DNA from 2 places in the Luteimonas salinilitoris genome. Region 1 is predicted to be linked to the other one. Evidence: predicted binding sites of a transcription regulator. Region 1 holds the regulator's gene; the other holds the start of a gene.
The links. Region 1 encodes sigma-54, which starts transcription at its own class of promoters, with help from an activator protein. Its sites were predicted from a motif close to TGGCACGNGCNTTGC; they were not measured.
Positions count from the first base shown of each region.

Region 2: a site for sigma-54 is predicted at 1,518-1,532, ahead of glnA (type I glutamate--ammonia ligase). Genes of this name have one in related genera too.

Region 1 covers NZ_JBFWIB010000003.1:311,978-317,336, forward strand. Annotated here, with positions in the region: gene AB5T46_RS08190 (KpsF/GutQ family sugar-phosphate isomerase) at 1-859, shown strand, start outside; gene AB5T46_RS08195 (KdsC family phosphatase) at 902-1,447, shown strand; gene lptC (LPS export ABC transporter periplasmic protein LptC) at 1,444-2,004, shown strand; gene lptA (lipopolysaccharide transport periplasmic protein LptA) at 1,985-2,503, shown strand; gene lptB (LPS export ABC transporter ATP-binding protein) at 2,503-3,222, shown strand; gene AB5T46_RS08215 (RNA polymerase factor sigma-54) at 3,316-4,728, shown strand; gene hpf (ribosome hibernation-promoting factor, HPF/YfiA family) at 4,864-5,190, shown strand; gene AB5T46_RS08225 (PTS sugar transporter subunit IIA) at 5,226-5,359, shown strand, end outside.
Region 2 covers NZ_JBFWIB010000009.1:131,960-137,318, forward strand. Annotated here, with positions in the region: gene glnA (type I glutamate--ammonia ligase) at 64-1,473, opposite strand; gene AB5T46_RS14170 (hypothetical protein) at 1,873-2,085, shown strand; gene AB5T46_RS14175 (BaiN/RdsA family NAD(P)/FAD-dependent oxidoreductase) at 2,402-3,598, shown strand; gene AB5T46_RS14180 (PadR family transcriptional regulator) at 3,722-4,144, shown strand; gene arsH (arsenical resistance protein ArsH) at 4,266-5,033, shown strand; gene AB5T46_RS14190 (metallophosphoesterase) at 5,030-5,359, shown strand, end outside.

The DNA.
Region 1 (5,359 bases):
GCTCGATTGCACCGGTCGCGTGGTCTGCACCGGCATGGGCAAGTCCGGGCACATCGCGCGCAAGATCGCCGCGACCCTCGCTTCCACCGGCACCCCTGCGTTCTACGTGCACCCGGGCGAGGCCGGCCACGGCGACCTGGGCATGGTCACCGACGCCGACGTGGTGCTGGCGCTGTCCTACTCCGGCGAGTCCGACGAGATCCTGATGCTGCTGCCGGTGTTCCGGCGCCAAGGCAATCCGCTGATCGCCATGACCGGACGCCCGCAATCGACCATGGCGCGCGAGGCCGACGTGCATCTCGACATCAGCGTGCCGGAGGAAGCCTGCCCACTCGACCTGGCGCCCACCACCAGCACCACCGCCACCCTGGCGATGGGCGATGCGCTGGCGGTCGCGCTGCTGGAGGCGCGCGGCTTCACCGCCGACGATTTCGCCCGCTCGCACCCGGCCGGCGCGCTCGGCCGGCGCCTGTTGCTGCACATCGCCGACGTCATGCACACCGGCGACGACATCCCCCGCGTGGACAAGGACGCCAGCCTCGGCGACGTGCTGCTGGAGATGAGCCGCAAGCGCCTGGGCATGACCGCGGTGGTCGATGTCGACGATCGCCTGCTCGGACTGTTCACCGACGGCGACCTGCGCCGGACGCTGGCCGACGAGGGCGTCGACGTGCGCGCGACCCGGATCGTCGACGTCATGACCCGCACCCCGATCACCATCGACAGCGATGCGCTGGCGGTCGAGGCCGCGCGGCTGATGGAGACGCACAAGATCAACGCCCTGCTGGTCGTCGACGGCGCACGCCGCGTGGTCGGCGCACTCAACATTCATGACCTGTTGCGCGCCCGCGTCGTCTGATCCGGGTTCCCCTACGCACGCCACCACTCGCCGACCCAGCCGATGCCCGATCTCCCCGACTATCCAGACGCCCTGCTCGCACGCGCCGCCAGGATCCGCCTGGCGTGCTTCGACGTCGACGGCACGCTGACCGACGGCCGGCTGCTGTTCGACGCCGAAGGCGGCGAGATGAAGGCCTTCCACGTCCACGACGGCCAGGGCCTGGCGCTGCTGCGCAAGGCCGGCATCACGGTCGCGCTGGTCACCGCCCGCGCCAGCGCCGCGGTCGAGCGCCGCGCCGCCGAACTCGGGGTGCAGGCGCATTGCGCGGTCGGCGACAAGCGGGCGAAGGTGGAGGAGATCCGTGTACTTCTGGGCATCGGCCGCGACGAGGTCGCCTTCATGGGCGACGACCTGCCGGATCTCGCGCCAATGCGCGTCGCCGGCCTGGCCGCCGCGCCGGCCAATGCACATCCTTGGACCGCCGCGCATGCGCACTGGCTGACCAATGCGCGCGGTGGCGAGGGCGCGGCGCGCGAGCTCTGCGATCTGCTGCTGACCGCGCAGGGCCGGGTCGAAGCGCTGATCGCCGCGATGGCGCCGGCATGAACTGGCGTCTCGCCCTCACCATGGTGCTGCTGGTCGCCGCCGTCGTCTCCGGCTGGTCGGCCTGGCGGCAACGCGCCGGCGACACCGCGGCCGCGGCCGCCCAGGCGCGCTCCGATTACGTGCTGCACGACTTCGAATTGACCGCGCTCAGCACCGAAGGCATCGAATCCTTCACCCTGCGCGCACCACTGCTCGAGCAGCATCCGGAAGATCGCACCATCGCACTGGAAACGCCGCTGTTCCTGCTCCCCGACCGCGACGGGCGGTACTGGGAGGCGCGCTCGAAGACCGGCCTGGTCAGCGCCGAACACGACGAGGTGCAGCTGCGCGGCGATGTTCGGGTGACCAGCCCCGAGAGCGACCCCCGTCCGGTGACGATGAACACCGAGCAACTGAACCTATACCCCGAGACCGATATCGCCCGCAGCGACGTTCTGGTGACCGTGGAGCAGCCCGGCTCTACAATCCAGGGCCGCGGTCTGGAAGTCGATCTCGCCAGCAAGCGGTACACGTTCAAATCCCAGGTGAAACAACGCTATGTCCCCACGCGCCGCTAGTGCCCCGCTGGTCCTTGCCCTCGCCTTCGCGCTGGCGCCATCGGCGGCGGACGCGCGCAAATCCGACCGCAACAAGCCGATGGACATCGATGCCGGCCACCAGGTGGGCATGCTGGACGACAGCGCACCGACGGTACTGTCGCGGGGCGTGGCCATCACCCAGGGCACGCTCGACATCCGCGCCGACCGCGCCGACATCCACTCGCGCAATGGCGACATCTCCCGTGCGGTCCTGACCGGGGCACCGGCAGTGCTGAAGCAGCAGATGGACGACGGCTCGCCGATGACCGCGCGTGCCAGGAAGATCGATTACGACATGGCGACCGAGATCGTGACCCTGACCGGCGACGCCTTCGTCGACCAGCCGCGCGGTTCCATGAAGAGCCAGCGCATCGTCTACAACATGCAGAGCGGGCGCGTGGAGAGTGGCGGCAATGACGCCGGCCGCGTGCAGATGCGCATCCAGCCCCGCAACCAGACCCCGCAGGACGGCGGCTGATGCTGGTCGCCGAAGGATTGCGCAAGCGCTACCGCGCACGCGAGGTCGTGCGCGATTTCGGGCTCACCCTGGACGCCGGCGAGGTGGTGGGCCTGCTCGGCCCCAACGGCGCCGGCAAGACCACCTGCTTCTACATGATCGTCGGCCTGGTGCCGGCCGATGCCGGCCGCATCGAGCTGGACGGCCGCGACATCACCGGCGATCCGATGTATCGGCGCGCCCGCCTCGGCGTCGGCTACCTGCCGCAGGAACCCTCGGTGTTCCGCAAGCTCAGCGTGGCCGACAACATCCGCCTGGTGCTGGAACTGCGCGGGGACCTGGGCCGCCAGGGCCGCGAAACCGAACTCGAGAGCCTGCTCGACGAGCTGCAGGTGTCCCACGTCGTCGACCAGCTCGGCGCCAGCCTGTCCGGCGGCGAGCGCCGCCGGGTCGAGATCGCCCGCGCGCTGGCGGCACGGCCGCGGCTGATGCTGCTCGACGAGCCCTTCGCCGGCGTCGACCCGATCTCGGTCGGCGAGATCCAGCGCATCATCCGCCACCTCAAGGATCGCGGGATCGGGGTGCTGATCACGGACCACAACGTGCGCGAGACCTTGGGCATTTGCGACCGCGCGTATATCCTCAACGAAGGCGGCGTGCTCGCGCAGGGGGCTCCGGACGCGCTGCTGGCCAATCCCGACGTGCGTCGGGTCTACCTGGGCGAGTCCTTCCGCCTGTAGCCCCGCCGTGCGTCGCTCGTCACGGATGCGTCGGGCCGGTCCGCCGCGGACCTGTCCGGGCCCGGCTCCGCCGGCCGTTTTCTCGTTGGGAAGATGAAGCCACGCCTGCAGACATCGCTGGGACAGCACCTGGTCCTGACTCCGCAACTGCGGCAGGCGCTGCATCTATTGCAGCTCTCGGCGCTGGAACTGGAGGCCGAGATCGTCAGCGCCGTGGAGAGCAATCCGCTGCTCGACTGGCGCGAGAACGCACCGATCCAGACGCCCGCCGCCGATGCCGCGGGCACCGGGAACGACGCGACCGCGAACGACGCCGGGGAATCCACGCGCTGGGACGTCGAGGAGTCGTGGTACGGCGGCAGCGGAGCGGCGCCGGCAGGCGACGACGACAGCGATCCCACCGAGCGCCTGGTGCACACCGAGAGCCTGCGCGAGCACCTGTCGTGGCAGCTGCACCTGAGCCATCTGTCGCGACGCGACCGCGGCATCGGCGAGGCGCTGATCGACGCCATCGACGACGACGGCTACCTGCGGGCCCCGTTCGACGAGATCGCGCTGACCCTGCAGCCGGAACTGCAGTGCAGCGGCGACGAGATCCTCGCGGTGCTGCGCCAGATCCAGCGCATGGACCCGGCCGGCGTCGGCGCCCGCGACCTGCGCGAATGCCTGCTGCTGCAGCTCGACGTCCTGCCCGCCGACGCGCCGGGCCGCGCCCTCGCCGGCCGCATCGTCTCCGAGCTGATCGAGGACCTGCCGCGGATCGGCGTCGACGGACTGGCCGAGGCCCTGTCCTGCGACGCCTGCGAGGCCAGCACCGCCCTGCAGCTGCTGCGCTCGCTCGATCCGCACCCCGGTGCCCAGATCGGCGGCGTGGCCAGCGACACCTATGTCGCGCCGGACTGCGCGATCGAGCGCCACCAGGGCGTCTGGAAGGTGACCCTGGTGGGTGGGCCGCACTCGCGGCTGACCATCCATCGCGGCTACGAACGCATGATCCAGCACGCCAGCGAGGCCGATGCCGGCTACCTGCGCGGGCGCCTGCAGGAAGCCCGCTGGCTGCTCAAGAACGTGCAGGCCCGCGGCGAGACCCTGCTCAAGGTGGCGCGCTGCCTGGCGCGGCAACAGTCGGGATTCCTGGAATTCGGGCCGCAGGCCCTGCGCCCGCTGACCCTGCGCGAGGTCGCGGCCGAGATCGGCATGCACGAATCGACGGTTTCGCGCGCGATCGCCCGCAAATACGTCCATACCCCGCGCGGCACCCTGCCGCTGCGCCAGTTCTTCGCCTCCGGCGTGGGCACCGACGGCGGCGGCCAGGCCTCGAGTACCGCGATCCAGCAGATGATCCGCAGCCTGGTGGACGCCGAGAACCCGCACAAGCCGCTGTCCGACGCGCGCCTGGCCGAGGCCCTGAAGGCGGCCGGCGTCGCCGTGGCCCGGCGCACCGTGACCAAGTACCGGGAAGCGCTGAACATCCCCTCCTCGCACGATCGCGTGCGCCTGGGCTGAACTGCGGGCCGCCGCCGCGGTCGAACCCTGCGGACATCGCGCCTGCCGCCCGGCTTGGGGTAACCTGTCCCCGACGCAGCGGCCGGCACCCGCGCGATGCAGTCCTCATCCCAAGACGCCCAAGGAGGTCCGCCGATGCGCATCGAAACCCACGGCCACCAGATCGAGGTCACGCCCGCCCTGCGCGATTACGTCGACACCAAGCTGCAGCGGCTGTCGCGTCACTTCGAACGCCCTTTCGACGTGCGCACCCAGCTCAGCCTCGACAAGCCCCACCACAAGGCGGAAGCCACCGTGGCGCTGCCCGGCCGGACCCTGCACGCCGATGCCAGCGCGATCGACATGTACGCCGCGATCGACCTGCTGGCCGACAAGCTCGACCGCCTGCTGGTCAAGCACAAGGACCGCATGGTCGACCACCATCGCGGCGAGCACCCCGTGCGCGCAGGCAGCTTCGGCTGAGATATCGGCGCGATCGCCCGAGACGCTTCACTGCAATGCCCTGCACCGACCTCCTCGCCGTTGACCGGATCGTGATCCTGTCCGAGCCGGTATCGCGCGACGCGTTGCTCGATGTCGTCGCCGGCCTGCTGGGCGCAGGCCCGGCGGATGCGGCCTTGGTCGCCGCCTG
Region 2 (5,359 bases), on a different contig from region 1:
CGCGCTGCGCCGGGCCGGTCATCCGCCCGTCGGAATCAGCGATGTTCGATCGCGTTCTCATCGTCAGACGGTGTAGTACAGCTGGTACTCGAGCGGATGGGTCGCCGCGCGGAACTTGGTGACTTCCTGCATCTTCAGCGCGATGTAGCCGTCGATGAAGTCGTCGGAGAACACGCCGCCGGTGGTCAGGAACTCGCGGTCGGCATCCAGCGCGTCGAGCGCCTGGTCCAGCGAATGGCAGACCTTGGGGATGTTCTTCTCCTCCTCCGGCGGCAGGTCGTAGAGATCCTTGTCGCTGGGACCGCCCGGATCGATCTGGTTCTTGATGCCGTCCAGCCCCGCCATCATCAGCGCGGCAAAGATGAGGTAGCCCGACTGCATCGGGTCCGGGAACCGCACCTCGATGCGACGCGCCTTCGGATTGCTCACGAACGGGATGCGGCAGCTCGCCGAACGGTTGCGCGCCGAGTAGGCCAGCATCACCGGCGCCTCGAAGCCCGGCACCAGCCGCTTGTAGCTGTTGGTGGTGGAGTTGGCGAACGCGTTGATCGCGCGCGCGTGCTTGAAGATGCCGCCGATGTACCACAGCGCCGTCTGGCTCAATCCACCGTAGCCGTCGCCGGTGAACAGGTTGGTGCCGCCCTTGGCCAGCGACTGGTGCACGTGCATGCCGCTGCCGTTGTCGCCGACCAGCGGCTTGGGCATGAAGGTCGCCGTCTTGCCGTTGCGGAAGGCGACGTTCTTGATGATGTACTTCATCGTCAGCAGCTCGTCGGCCTTCCTGACCAGCGAGTTGAACTTGGTGCCGATCTCGCACTGGCCGGCGTTGGCCACTTCGTGATGGTGCACCTCGACCTCGATGCCGACCTGCTCCAGGGTCTTGCACATCTCGGCGCGCAGGTCGTGCAGCGAGTCGACCGGCGGGGTCGGGAAGTAGCCGCCCTTGATCGTCGGCCGGTAGCCGGTGTTGCCGCCCTCGTACTCCTTGGCCGAATTCCAGTGCGCCTCTTCCGAGTCGACGTGGAAGAAAGTGTGGCCCATCTCGACGCCGAAGCGCACCGAGTCGAACACGAAGAACTCCGGCTCCGGGCCGAAGAACGCCTGGTCGGCGATGCCGGAGGACTTGAGGTAGGCCTCGGCGCGCTTGGCCACGCCGCGCGGGTCGCGCGAGTACGACTGCATCGTCGACGGATCGAGCACGTCGCAGATCAGCACCAGGGTCGGATCGGCCGAAAACGGATCGACGTAGGCGCTGGACGCGTCGGGCAGCAGCACCATGTCGGACTCGTTGATGCCCTTCCAGCCGGGAATCGACGAGCCGTCGAACATCTTGCCGTCCTCGAACAGGCCGGGCTCGACGATCGACTGCGGATAGGTGACGTGGTGCTGCACGCCGCGGATGTCGGTGAAGCGCAGGTCGACGAACTCGACCTTGTGATCCTTCAGCAGCTTTTCGACGTTGTCGATGGACATCGGGAGTTTCAACCTCGGATTGGTGAATGGATGGTCAAGTGCATGCAAGGTGCGTGCCAAGCGCTTTCGATCCGCAAGTAATTGATTTTCAATAACCTTTGTCCCCGACCCCGCTGCATCGACGCACTGCAACCGTGCGCAGCCGGAGGCGCCGCACCATGTTGGTGCGAGGCTTGCCGCCGAGCAACGAGCCCCCGGAAAGTGGTCGGCAGCCAGACCGCCGGCACTCCGGCTCGGAATTTTCCTACGCGCCAGGGCGCACTCCCCCGACTGCCCGCAATGCCCGCCGTCCGCCAAGCTGCTGCGGGCCAGCACCGCCATCCACCGGCGCGCGTGCTGGGGGGACGCAACGTTCCGGCCTGGCGGACAGGCCGTCCGGAACGATCACAGGGGAGCAGGATGGAACGCGCATTGGTGGAAGTGGCTCGGGACGACGATGGCTGGACCATCCGCATCGCCGGCCACGAGATCGCCCGCGGGCTCGAGATGATCGCCGCGATCCAGGAAGCCTCGCGTTTCGCCCGCCAACGGCACGTTGCCACCGGCCGCCCGACCGGCGTGCGGGTGAAATCAATCGCGGGCGACGAGATGCTGGTGGGCACCTGCGGCTGAGGCGGGACTGGAACTCAGTTCATCAAAAGCTGTCCGCCACGGATCAACACGGATCAACACGGATGAACGCAGATGAGCGAAGCCGCAACGCAAAGCGGCTTCTTGCAACCTCACTGGCAGCTTTATCCGCCTCGATCCGCGGCTGAACAGCCTTTTCGAGATGCGCTCTAGAATGGCAAACCGTTCCCGTCCGGCTTTCCCATGCCACTGCCGTCAGCACCGGGTTTTGCGTACCGCGAACGAGTGACGTGGCCTGTCGCTGGATCGGGCGGGCTCCAGCGGCTTCCGCGACGGCACGGATCGGCGGCCTGAAATCATGACCGATACGGGCGCGCGGGACGCCGACGTGGCGGTGATCGGCGGCGGCGCCGCCGGTCTGATGTGCGCGCACGTCGCCGGCGCGCGCGGGTTGCGGGTGCGGGTGATCGAGCGCGCCAACAAGGTCGGCAAGAAGATCCTGATGTCCGGCGGCGGGCGCTGCAACTTCACCAACACCGGCACCACGCCGGCGAACTTCCTGTCCGCGAACCCGCACTTCTGCAAGTCGGCGCTGGCGCGCTACACGCCGTGGCAGTTCCTGGAACTGGTCGAGCGCCACGGCATCGCCTGGCACGAGAAGGAGCTGGGGCAGCTGTTCTGCGACGAGTCGTCGAAACAGATCGTGCGCATGCTGCTGGACGAATGCGCGCACGCCGGGGTGCGGATCGACACGCAGTGCGAGATCGGCCGGGTAGCGGTGGGCGACGACGGCCGCTTCCGCCTGGCGACCAGCCACGGCGACCTGGTCGCGGCGAAACTGGTGGTCGCCAGCGGCGGCCTGTCGATCCCGAGCATGGGCGCGAGCGGATTCGGCTACGAACTTTCCCACCAGTTCGGCCATGCACTGTTGCCCACACGCGCCGGCCTGGTGCCGCTGACCCTCAGCGGCAAGCACCAGCAGCGGCTGGCCGACCTGAGCGGCGTGTCGTTGCCGGTGGAAGCCACCTGCAACGGACAAGGCTTCCGCAACGCGATGCTGATCACCCATCGCGGCGTCAGCGGCCCGGCGATCCTGCAGATCTCCTCCTACTGGCAGCCCGGCGATACGCTGCAGCTGGACCTGCTGCCGGACGCCGACGTACCGGCGCTGCTCGCCCGCTGGCAGGCCGAACGCCCGGCCGCCGAACTGAAGACCCTGCTCGGCGAGGTGCTGCCGCGACGCTTCGCCCAGCGCCTGTGCGAGGTCTGGCTGCCGAACCGGCCGATGCAGCAGTACGCGCCGGCGCAGCTGCGCGGGATCGCGGCGCTGCTGCAGGCCTGGCCGCTGGTGGCCAGCGGCACCGAGGGCTACCGCACCGCCGAGGTCACCCTGGGCGGCGTGGCCACCGACGAGGTGTCCTCGTCCACGTTCGAGTCGCGGCGGGTGCCGGGGCTGCATTTCGTCGGCGAGGTGCTCGACGTCACCGGCTGGCTCGGCGGCTACAACTTCCAGTGGGCGTGGGCGTCGGGACACGCCGCCGGCATGGCGGTGTGATCGCGGCCTGCCGCCTCGCCGGCCCCGGTCGGCGCCATGCCGAGCAACCGCGCACAACTCTGGCCGGATGCGTCCCCCCGACGGAGCTTTGATACCTCGACCATCGAGGTGTATAACGACCGCATGACCCGTCCCGGCAGTTCCCAGCGCGGCGTGCCGCGACCGACGCCCGACTACACCGATCGCGTGTACTGGCAGGGGTCGATCAAGATGTCGCTGTCGAAGTTCTTCGTGCTGCGGGTGCTGCACCGGCAGCCGATGCACGGCTACGAGGTGGTGCAGGCGGTGGCGAAGACCACCCGCGGCTGCTGCAGCCCGACCGAGGGCACGATCTACCCGATGCTCGCCGATTTCGAGGCCGACGGCTGCCTGCGCTCGCGCCTGGAAACGGTGCAGGGCCGCGAGCGCAAGGTCTATGCGCTCACCGAACGCGGACGCCAAGCCTTCCGCACCGCGGTGGCGGCGTGGCTGGAGGCCACCGACTGCATCCTGGCCAGCAAGGCGGCGGCGGAACCGCAGCGCGGCATGAGCGACGAGTGCTGCTGATGGCCGTGTTTTTTTGCCCAGATACATCGCCCATCGAGGTGTCAGCCGGCGATGGACCGAATGCGCGGCCGGGCCGGCCGCGCCTCCCATGTGGAACCCCACCCTTCGAGGCAGAACCGGCATGAGACTCCGTACCCTCCCCGACCCCGATCACCTGCCCGCGCTGCGGGCGCAGCATGCATTGCGGCGGCCGGCCAACGGCCTGGCGACGGGGCCGCAATCGCCGCCGAAGATCCTGCTGCTGTACGGCTCGCTCCGCGAGCGCTCCTATTCGCGCCTGACGACCGAGGAAGCCGCGCGCCTGGTGCGATTCTTCGGCGGCGAGGCGCGTATCTTCGATCCGTCCGACCTGCCGTTGCCGGGCCAGATATCCGACGACGATCATCCGGCGGTGCACGAGTTGCGCCAGCTGGCGCTATGGTCGGAAGGGCAGATCTGGTGCAGCCCGGAGCGGCACGGCCAGATCAGCAGCGTGATCAAGGCGCAGATCGATCATCTTCCGTTGAGCATGGGCGGCATCCGCCCCACCCAGGGGCGCGCTCTGGCGGTGATGCAGGTCTCCGGCGGCTCGCAGTCGTTCAACTCGGTCAATACGCTGCGCCTGCTCGGGCGCTGGATGCGCATGTTCACCATCCCCAACCAGTCCAGCGTCGCCCAGGCCTTCCGCCAGTTCGACGAGGCGGGCCGGATGCTGCCCTCCGGCTACTATGAACGCATCGTCGATGTGGTCGAGGAGCTGGTCCGCTTCACCCTGCTGTTGCGGCCGCATGCCGCACAACTGACCGATCGCTATTCCGAGCGCGTGCACGCGGCCGAGCGCGCGACCGCGGCCGCCGCCGACCTTTCGGCGATCGCCATCGCACCGCAGGCGAAAGGAGCCAATGCATGAGCAAGGTCGTCTGGCTGACCGACCCGCACCTGGTCGCCCCGGGGCACGAGCCGCCGCAGGGCGTCGATCCGCTGCCGCGCCTGCGCGCCGCGCTGGCGGAAGCGGCGGCGCTGCACGCGGACGCGGCGCGCATCGTGCTCTCCGGCGATCTGGTGCAGCTGCGCAACCCCGAAGCTTATCGGTTGCTGCGCGAGGAACTGGAACGGGTCCGGATGCCATTCCGGCTGCTGGTGGGCAACCACGACGATCGCGCGCAATTGCTGGACGCGTTTCCGGAGACGGCGACGGTCGACGGCTTCATCCAGAGCGCCGAGGACCTCGGCGAC